DNA from 3 places in the Alkalihalobacterium alkalinitrilicum genome. Region 3 is predicted to be linked to each of the others. Evidence: riboswitches for the same ligand, from Rfam matches in the RefSeq annotation. Region 3 holds a riboswitch; each other region holds the start of a gene.
What was found. Region 3 has a riboswitch for cobalamin ahead of BK574_RS11245 (hypothetical protein). Riboswitches for the same ligand answer to the same signal wherever they lie in the genome.
Positions count from the first base shown of each region.

Region 1: linked by a shared signal. The riboswitch ahead of BK574_RS10325 (ABC transporter substrate-binding protein) and the one ahead of BK574_RS11245 (hypothetical protein) in region 3 are both predicted to bind cobalamin.
Region 2: linked by a shared signal. The riboswitch ahead of BK574_RS07285 ((2Fe-2S) ferredoxin domain-containing protein) and the one ahead of BK574_RS11245 (hypothetical protein) in region 3 are both predicted to bind cobalamin.

Region 1 covers NZ_KV917368.1:2,219,337-2,222,623, reverse strand. Annotated here, with positions in the region: gene BK574_RS10335 (WD40/YVTN/BNR-like repeat-containing protein) at 1-484, shown strand, start outside; gene BK574_RS10330 (flavodoxin) at 620-1,075, shown strand; cobalamin riboswitch at 1,350-1,535, shown strand; gene BK574_RS10325 (ABC transporter substrate-binding protein) at 1,776-2,768, shown strand; gene BK574_RS10320 (FecCD family ABC transporter permease) at 2,752-3,287, shown strand, end outside.
Region 2 covers NZ_KV917368.1:1,549,832-1,553,118, forward strand. Annotated here, with positions in the region: gene BK574_RS28350 (polysaccharide deacetylase family protein) at 1-201, opposite strand, end outside; gene BK574_RS07280 (polysaccharide deacetylase family protein) at 301-1,092, opposite strand; gene BK574_RS07285 ((2Fe-2S) ferredoxin domain-containing protein) at 1,248-1,640, opposite strand; cobalamin riboswitch at 1,766-1,975, opposite strand; gene map (type I methionyl aminopeptidase) at 2,054-2,800, opposite strand; gene BK574_RS07295 (hypothetical protein) at 3,074-3,287, opposite strand, start outside.
Region 3 covers NZ_KV917368.1:2,398,200-2,401,486, forward strand. Annotated here, with positions in the region: gene cobJ (precorrin-3B C(17)-methyltransferase) at 1-1,283, opposite strand, end outside; gene BK574_RS11245 (hypothetical protein) at 1,314-1,925, opposite strand; cobalamin riboswitch at 2,084-2,255, opposite strand; gene bioB (biotin synthase BioB) at 2,393-3,287, opposite strand, start outside.

The DNA of each region.
Region 1 (3,287 bases), 180 kb from region 3:
TACTTATGGAGGAATATGGAAACTGGATTTAAGTAGCCTAAAAATGTCATGGGTGAAAAAGGAAATGAATTCTATGGTTTCTTCCATAATTGTATATGAAAATTATTTATTAGTAGCAGGCGGCTCGTGTAAAGGGACAAAAGGAAAGATTGAATATTGTAGTCTTTTGAGTAAAAATAATGATTATTTCTGGAATGAGTTTGAGCAAGTGGAAAGTCAAGCAAGTTTTTTAGATGTCACTGAAGATAATGGATTTATTTATGTTACCTCATCACAAGGTAAAGACGGGTATGCGACAGTTTCACGGATTCATATAGAAAATAACATTGTCGTTCCTTGCAATAAAGTAAGAGGTCACGGTTGGAGAATTGCAAATCATAATCAACATTATGTCGTTGCTGGTCATTATGAAACAATACATTCAAATCAAATACACGAACAAGCAACTAACCGAAACAGTAATTTGAAACAGGTTTTACATTAAGACCATTTTCTAATCAGTTGTAAAGATTTGTTTTTTGGACCGTAGCCAAGTGAGCATTTTAATATACTTTCAAAAGAGTCTAAAAAGCAACCAAAAGAGAATAACTTACATAAAATTTGGAAGGGGAAATGAAAAATGAAGGACGTTTTACTTGTTTATGCTAGTATGTCAGGGAATACAGAAGCGATTGCTGACTTAATAGAAGAAGGTCTAAAGGAAGAAAAGGTAAATGTAACGAAAATCGATGTAATTGATTGTGATCCAGATATGCTAAATGCTTTTAATGCAATCGTGTTAGGTGCTTATACTTGGGGAGATGGAGAACTTCCAGATGAGTTCCTAGATTTGTATGATGAAATGGCAACATTAGATCTTTCGGATAAACAATTTGCCGTTTTTGGATCAGGGGATACAGCGTACGAAATCTTTTGTGGAGCCGTTGATTTATTAGAAGCGATGGTAGAAGAAAGAAACGGTGTAGTTGCTCAACAAGGTCTTAAAATTGAGCTTAGTCCAGACGGCGAAGAAGAAGAGTGTAAAGAGTTTGGTAGGCAGTTTGCAAAAACTGTTAACCTAAAAACGAGCGTATAAGTTTTATCCCGTTTAACTGGGCGCTAAGACTCCCACTTCAAGACTTTGAGGAATCAATAAAGGATAAGTGGGAGACGATTGAACACAGACTAAGGTCGCCACGTCCTGTTGCAACGTCTGTGTGACCCACATCCTGTGGGCCTCAGTAACAACCCGATTGGTTCAACTAATATTCAGTGGGGGATAAAGGAAAACCCCCACTGAATAAAGTTTCACTTTATATAGACGAATAATCTTTTATTTTGTATAATGGAGTCGTATCTCAATGAATTGAATATATTGTAAACTTTAAGGTCACTCACGTGAGTGTGAAAAGGGAAGTTGGTGCAAATCCAACACGGTCCCGCCACTGTAAGTACTAAATTCCTTCAGTATACCACTGTCTATAATAAAAAGATGGGAAGGTGAAGGAACCACCTAAAGTACAAGTCAGGAGACCTGCCTTAAAGGATTGTGTAACCTTCGTGGAAAAGGGGAGCAGTGTGATAAGATCATACTCTTGTAATATAGAGTGACCTGATTGTTCAAACGAGAACGACACTTATTCGAATGTAAGTAGTCATTTAAGTGTTAACAGGAGATCTATTAAACTGTAACCTAAACTCTCCGATGAAGGAGAGTTTTTATTTTTGTACATATTTTCCTTTTCTAAATTCATTCATTGAATACTAAAAAGATATCGAAAAAGGGGTTGGAGAGTTTGAAAAAATGGTATATGTGGTTAGTTGCCTCAATACTCATTGTAGGATTAATGACAGCATGTGGTACAGATAATCAAGAAGAGCCACAAACAGAAGAAACACCATCTGAGGAAACAGAAGACCAAACAACTGGTAGTGGGGAAGCTACAGCGTTTCCAATTACAATTACAGATGCAACAGGAACAGAAGTAATAATCGAGGAAGAGCCACAATCGTTAATTTCACTCGTTCCAAGTAATACAGAAATTGTTTATGCTTTAGATGGTTTTGATCGACTAATTGCGGTTACTGATAATGATGATTTTCCTGAAGAAGTGAAAGAAATTGAGTCCATCGGTGGAATGGAGTTCAATGTTGAAAAGATTATTGCATCCAACCCGGATTTAGTGTTAGCCAATGCAATGAATAGTGAAGAAGGATTAGATCAAATTCGTAACGCGGGTGTGACCGTATTGGTCGTGAAAAATGCTTCATCTTTTGACGAATTATATGACTCTATCCAGATGGTTGGTAATGCATTAGGAAATGCCGAAGAAGCTGAAAATGTGATTATATCAATGCAAGATAGAATTACGGCAATTCAAACAAAAGCTAGTGAAATAGATGAAGCTGATCAGGCTACAGTTTGGGTTGAAATTTGGCCAGCTCCAGACATGTATACAACAGGAAAAGGAACATTTATGCATGAAATGTTAGAAATGATCAATGCGAAAAACGCAGCAGGTAATCAAGATGGATGGCCGATGTTTACTGAAGAAGATGCTGTTGTTTTAAATCCTGATGTCATTATTACGACTTATGGACACGTAGAAGGAATGGAGAATGCAGTAGAAGATGTTTTGGCTCGTACTGCTTGGACTGAAGTAGAAGCGGTTAAAAACGAAAGAGTTTATAACGTTGAAGCGAATATTGTAGAACGTCCTGGTCCTCGCTTAATTGAAGGGGTCGAAAAACTTGCAAAACTTATTTACCCAGATGTTTTCGAAAACTAATATAACACTCGCATATATTATTTGTTTTGCGTTTTTATTTATATCTATCGTCTCAGGTATTGCTTTAGGTAGTGTCCCTATTTCATTCGTTGAAGTTCTTACGGTGTTAGGAAGAGAATGGATTGGGTTACCTATTGCAACAGAAGTTGATCCGATGTATGTAAATATTGTAATGGAAATACGTTTTCCACGTGTTTTATTAGCCATGTTTGTTGGAGGTGCCCTTGCCTTAGCAGGGGCTGCTTTCCAAGGCTTCTTAAAAAATCCGTTGGCTGATCCATATACACTAGGAGTTTCATCTGGGTCTGCAGTTGGAGCAGTAGCGGTATTATTTTTTGGGATTACAATACCTTACTTAGGTGCTTACACGTTACCAGTCGTCAGTATAGTTTCTGGTTTTTTTACATTATTTGTAGTTATATTTTTTGCAAAAGCTCTTAATCGTTCGATGGCAGCACATACGGTCATATTAGTTGGAATTATTTTAAGTTCTTTTCTTGGGTCGATGATTTCTTTAAT
Region 2 (3,287 bases), 850 kb from region 3:
GACCGTTACAAATTGATAACCTTTTGCTCTTAGTTCATCTATAATTTTTGGCAAAGCTTCGACAGTTCCATCTAAAAGACGGGCATTTGTTTGAAAGTTATGCTGCAAAACAATACCACCTGGAGTAACATCACGTTGAACAATCTCTAAGATCTCATCACCAGATAACCCACTCCAATCAAGTGTATCTACAGACCACATAATGACCCGAAAGCCCATTTCATTTAATAGGATCGCATCGGATTTAGTGATCGCGCCAAATGGAGGACGAAATAAATCTGGCTTCCTCCCAACTGTACTCTACATAATGTTTTGTGTCGTTGTAATCTCATCCATGATTTTCGAAGTCATTTGAAGTGGTAACGCTGGATGACTCCACGTATGATTTGCAATACCGTGCCCTTCATCTACTATACGTTTCATAACATCAGGAAAAGTTTTAACTTGTTGTCCCATTACAAAGAAGGTCGCAGGAACACTTTTACTTTTTAAAATATCTAAAATTGTTGGAGTATAGTATCCATCTGGTCCATCATCAAATGTTAGTGCCACTAATTTTTTTGAAGTGTTAGCTCTGTATGTAAAATTGGGAGCTGATCGGATATTCGTTGTAATGAAGGTTCGTTCTATTTGCGGGTTATATGTTGCACCCATCCCAAATTTACGAGTGACATCTAATAGCGGAACGAAGACCTCACCTGCATACTCAATCGTTTTAGTAGTTAATGGTTGGCGTTGCCATAGACCCGTCGTACGTATAAATTCATCGGAATAATTCTGTCCGATTGGTAAAGCGAAGCGTTTATCTCCATAGCTAAAAACGACAGAGCGATATTGTTCATTCTGATCTACCCTAACACCCGTATGTTTTAAAAAAAGTGCTGGAACCATCAATTGGCCATCTCGCATAATATATTTTGTTATTACAGGTTGATTATCTATAAAAACAGGGGCTTCTGGTAGTTTAGACTCTTGTGCAAAAGTAGAAGTTGTAAAAATGGGAATAACAGTCATCAATAAAAGTAAACACATTACCTTCTGCAATATTTTACTATTGAATTGGTTTCGGATTGTTACCTTATGTTGTGTCATCGATTTCTCTCCTAGCAATGGAATATAAAATACAGATATTTATTATATTTTCCAAATCGCTAGTAAAATATTTAAAAAGAAAGGCAAATACCCGTATTTTTATTCTAGACCATTTACCTTAAATTAGTTCATAGACCGATTATATTAATAAGCTACTAAAATACTTTAGATACTTTCTTCACACGTTCTCGACCTTTACATTCTCCTACTGGTACTTCTGGCTGTCTAATAAAGCTTTCTCCATTAAAACGATGACTTACTTTTTCGAATAAGCTATCATCAGTAATTAACGATGCAATAAGCTGGTTAGCATCTTCTGGTTTTAAGTCTTTATACCATATTCCCTCTGGGTATACAATTAACACACATCTATCTTGGCATCGTCCATTACATTTAGTCCTCGTCGTATGAATTTTCTCATCTAGACCTAAGTTAGCTACCTCATTTCTAACCGACTGTGTAAGTTCTTCGGCTCCCGCTTTATTACAACTACTTCCATTACAAATTAATAAATGGTGTTTTGTTTCTGATAAATCCCAAGTCGCCATTTCAAATCCCCCCAATATGTTATAAAAAATAAAAAAGCATCCCTGACTTTAAAAGAGGTCAGAAATGCTCAAAAAACATAAATTATCCGCATACTAACCACTTCCCTATCAATCCCGTAGGTCAAACAGTGATGTTAAAATAGGCAGGTCTCCTGACTTAGGGTATAACTTCCAGTTCTTCCCAGGCATTGCCCAGTGGTATATCTGAAAGAATCAGTAAATGTACTGATACCCAACACAGTGGCGGGTCCGTGTCGGCTTTGAACCGAACTTCCCTATTAAGCTAATAAAAGTATTTTATGCTTTTATCTAGCACCTATTTTCAACGATATAAAGTTTTATATGAAACTAGTAAATATATTTCTTGTTGTTAATACTATTCGTAATTAGTGAAATTGTCAATACATGGTACATTATTGTAAAGTTAAAATGACTGGCCCATTTTTTGTAATTGCCAAGGTATGTTCGTATTGAGCTGACAGTTTCCCATCGACCGTTCTAGCCGTCCATCCGTTTGAGTCCATTTGACTATACCATATCCCTTCATTTACCATTGGCTCGATCGTAATGACCATCCCTTCTTTTAACCTAGAACCTTTTCCTGGAGATCCGAAGTGTGGAATTTGTGGATCTTCATGTATTGTTGGCCCTATCCCATGCCCCGTAAAATCTCGGACGACTGAGAAACCTTCTGATTCTACATAAGATTGAATCGCATGACCAATATCACCAAGCCTGTTTCCAACCTGTGCTTGTTCAATACCTTTGTACAACGATTTTTTAGTAACCTCTAATAAATGATTAACCTTCTGTGTAACGTTTCCTACAGCATAGGTCCATGCTGAGTCTGCTAATCCCCCATTTAAATTAACCACCATGTCAATAGTAACAATATCACCATTTTTTAAAGGTGTTTTCCTTGGAAACCCGTGACAAATTTCATCATTTATGGAAGCACACGTAGCAAATTGATATCCTTTATAACCTTTTTGTTCAGGTGTTGCTCCATTTTGAACTAGAAATTCTTCCACAAAACGATCAATTTCTATAGTTGTAATCCCTGGCTTTATTATTTTTGAAATTTCTTTATGGCAAGCTGCTAATAATTTCCCTGTTTCCATCATTTGATTGATTTCTCGTTCTGATTTTAAAGTAATCATATAAATTCCCCCACTTTCATTAATCCGATAAGTTCATATATGTATTATTTTCACCTTAACAAGTTCTAAAACAAAACCGAAATTTCTAAAAATTACTTCTACTTTTTGTCTATACCTCTTATTTTACATAATTACTACTTTTTATGTAAATTTTTAAGGAATTTAGCAGTACTTTTGGTCCAAAAGTAAAGGAGTTGCCCATAAGACAACTCCCAGTTAGTATAGGTATTTTAAAAAATGGGAGAAATGCCATTCACCTATTGTTATTATTTTTTATGAATAGGAAGGGCTTCTTTCAATTTCTACTTGCATCCATTCATATTGACGTAATCTCACTTCAAAAAGTGTAATAGGATCAAGATACTTTTCTGGATTCGCTTTTAACTGTTCCAATGTCTCCTTTTTTTGCTGAATTGCTTGTTGTTCTTCCTCCATAACTTCCTGAATAACACTGAAAGGTTCTCTAAAGAACATCGTAATATCACGA
Region 3 (3,287 bases):
TTAGGTACGGCCACCCCACCAATTCTTTGCTGAAGTTCCTCGACTTGCGGAATGGAGTCCCCTTTATCACCGTCACAAAAATCACAAGCTTTAATATTGACAACATCACCTATTGGAAGCAGTAATAGCCCTACGCTCGATAAACGTTCTGTAATTTTATGAGGAGTAGCTGTTTTAACCGATACTTTGATGACATGATCAGGTGTATATTCAAGATCAGCCTTTTCACCGACCGTTTCTGCTAATGTCATCATTTGTATTGGCGTTAGCTTTTTATTAGCAATACCAGGAGAAACTGCAAACTCAAAAATATCTTCTTGTTGAAATAAGTCACTTTGGCTCGTTGTCTTTTCTGAAGTTCTCGTTTCAATGTTTAACTTTTGTAATGCTTCTTCAGCTAACATACGAGGATTGAGCAGTCTGTCAGTCACTGTTTTCTCTTCTTCGACTCCTCCGTGTAGCGCCCAAGGCTCTGCTTTTTCTTTTAACCGTTCATGAGGTTTAAGCTGTTGTTCACTTTCACTTAGCGTGTATTTTCGTTGATATCCTCTAGGCGTAATCATCTTTCCGTCATATATGAACGTAGAATTGTTTCCAATAATGACGGTCGTTAACATTCCAATTTCGTGATCAAGCATATGCGCTAAATCGGTAATAACGATATGTTCTCTTTCTCGATAGGCACTTTTCACTAATCCAACAGGTGTGTTAGGAGAACGATAGTTTAAAAGAATTTTTTGCGTTTCAACAATTTGTTTTGTTCTTTTTCCACTGCGTGGATTATATAAGGCAATGACAAAATCTGCTTGAGCAGCAGCATCAACACGCTTTTTTATTAAATCCCAAGGTGTTAAATGGTCACTCAAACTAATTGTACAAGCATCATGCATGATTGGTGCACCGAGTAATGACCCGCACGAATTAATTGCTGAAATACCTGGAATAATTTCCACTTCAACTCCTGACTCTTCTCGCCATTCTTTTTCAATTAACACTTCATAAACAAGTCCAGCCATTCCATACACACCAGAATCTCCACTAGAAATCACCGCAACCGTTTTACCTAGTTCCGCTTGTCGAACTGCTTCTTGTGCCCTGCTCACTTCTTCTGTCATTCCTGTTCGAACAATTTCTTGATCCGTTATTAACGGTCGAATTAAGTCAACGTATGTACTGTATCCGATGATCGAATCAGATTCTAAAATTGCTTCTTTTGCTCGGAAGGTCATATGTTGTTCACTTCCAGGACCAAATCCTATTATTAGTAATTTACCTCGTTGCATTTTTACCATCTCCTTCTTTATGCCTCTACTCTAAGTGAGGATTAATAAAGCAACACCGAAACCAATACTTAAAGCGCCAATACCATATAAAATCATCTGTTGAAGTTTCGCCGTTTTCGCCACTCGAAATGGAAAACTCAATATCATCGCAATGATAAACATTCCAAAAATCGACCCGATACCGAATAAAAGTAAGAACAGTACTCCTTGTCCAATATGCGTTACTTGACTAACCATTAAAATCGTTAACGCTGCACTCCCTGCTAAACCATGAACTAAACCCACTACAAAAGAGCGAAAATTGTATTGTTGCAATGAAATTTCTTTCGTTGCTGCGGTTTCAGATTTTGCATCTAATACTGTTCTGATCCCTAAATAAATAAGGATGACGGCAACGATCCATTCAAAATACTGATCGAGTTGCGCTGGAATACCTAACCCAAATAAAAGTACGATAGCTCCAATTAATAAAATAGTGAACGTATGACCTAACCCCCAAAAAACTCCTGTAATCCCTGCTTTTAATGGATTTTTTGTACGAGTTGCAATTGTCGAAACCGCGACAACATGGTCTGCATCAAGTGAATGCCTTAAACCAATAAGTAAACCTGTTCCTAATATGGACCATAATCCAGCTTCCATCTTCATGTCTCCTTTGATATTTTTCACAAATAAAAAAGCACCCCTAACCATAGTAGATGGTTAGAGATGCTTATATTTTCACGTAAATAAATATCCAACATGGTTGAATACTAGCAGAAAATCCGCTCTCTAACACCTCCCTATCTCCCGTAGGTCAAACAGTGTTGTTAGAAAAGGCAGGTCTCCTGGCTTATGGTTATCGTACACTATTCCTTCCCATTCATATTGAACAGTGGATTAATAGAGTACAACCAAATTACAGTGGCGGGACCGCGTCGGACTTTCACCGAACTTCCCTATAAAAGAATTACCATCATTTAAAAAGTCAGCTACGTTCGCTTCCTTTTTCATACCATTTAGGTAATATCTTTACCCTTTCCCAACATATGTGATTGTCATTAATAGGTTAATAGAAAACTTAAATGTTTGTCAATCTATTTTTTTATTTAACTAAATTTGTCGATCTCTTACAAAGCGCATTCTTCAATTTCAAAGCCTAGGTCTTCAATGATATTATGATCTTCTGTTACGGCTTGACCTTTCGTTGTTAAATAATCGCCAACGAATATGGAATTGGCCGCATATAACGCTAATGGTTGTAAGGTACGTAAATTCACTTCTCTTCCTCCAGACACACGAATTTCTTTTGAAGGATTAATAAAGCGCATTAAAGCCAAGACTTTTAATGATTTCATCGGTTCAGTACGTTTATAGTTTTCTAACGGTGTTCCTGGAATTGCATGTAAGAAATTCACTGGTATCGAATCAGCATCAATTTCTCTTAGAGAATAAGCAATTTCTACAATTTGCTCATCCGTTTCTCCCATTCCGATAATACAGCCAGAACAAGGTGACATACCTGCAGCCTTCACTTCTTCGACCGTATTTACTCGATCATCATACGTATGAGTGGAAGTAATATTGGCATGATTGTCTTTGTGAGTATTTAAGTTATGATTATAACGATGTACGCCTGCCTCTTTCAGTTTTTTTGCTTTTTCATCACTTAAAATGCCTAAGCATGCACAAATTTTTAATGGCATCGTTGAAGTAATCTCACTAACTGCATCAATTACTTGGTCAACTTCTTTATCTGTGGGACCTCGTCCGCTAGCAACAATGCAGTATGTACCCGCTTTCCGATTCATCGCTTCTTTCGCACCTGCAATTAGAGTTTCTTTATCTAAGAGCGAATACTTTTCTACTGGAGCCGATGATACAATAGACTGTGAGCAATAGCCACAATCTTCTGGACACAATCCACTTTTTGCATTAAAAATCATATTCAGTTTCACTTTTTTACCATAATAGTGCTTTCGAACACGAAATGCAGCTTGCATAATTGGTAAAACTTCATCATCA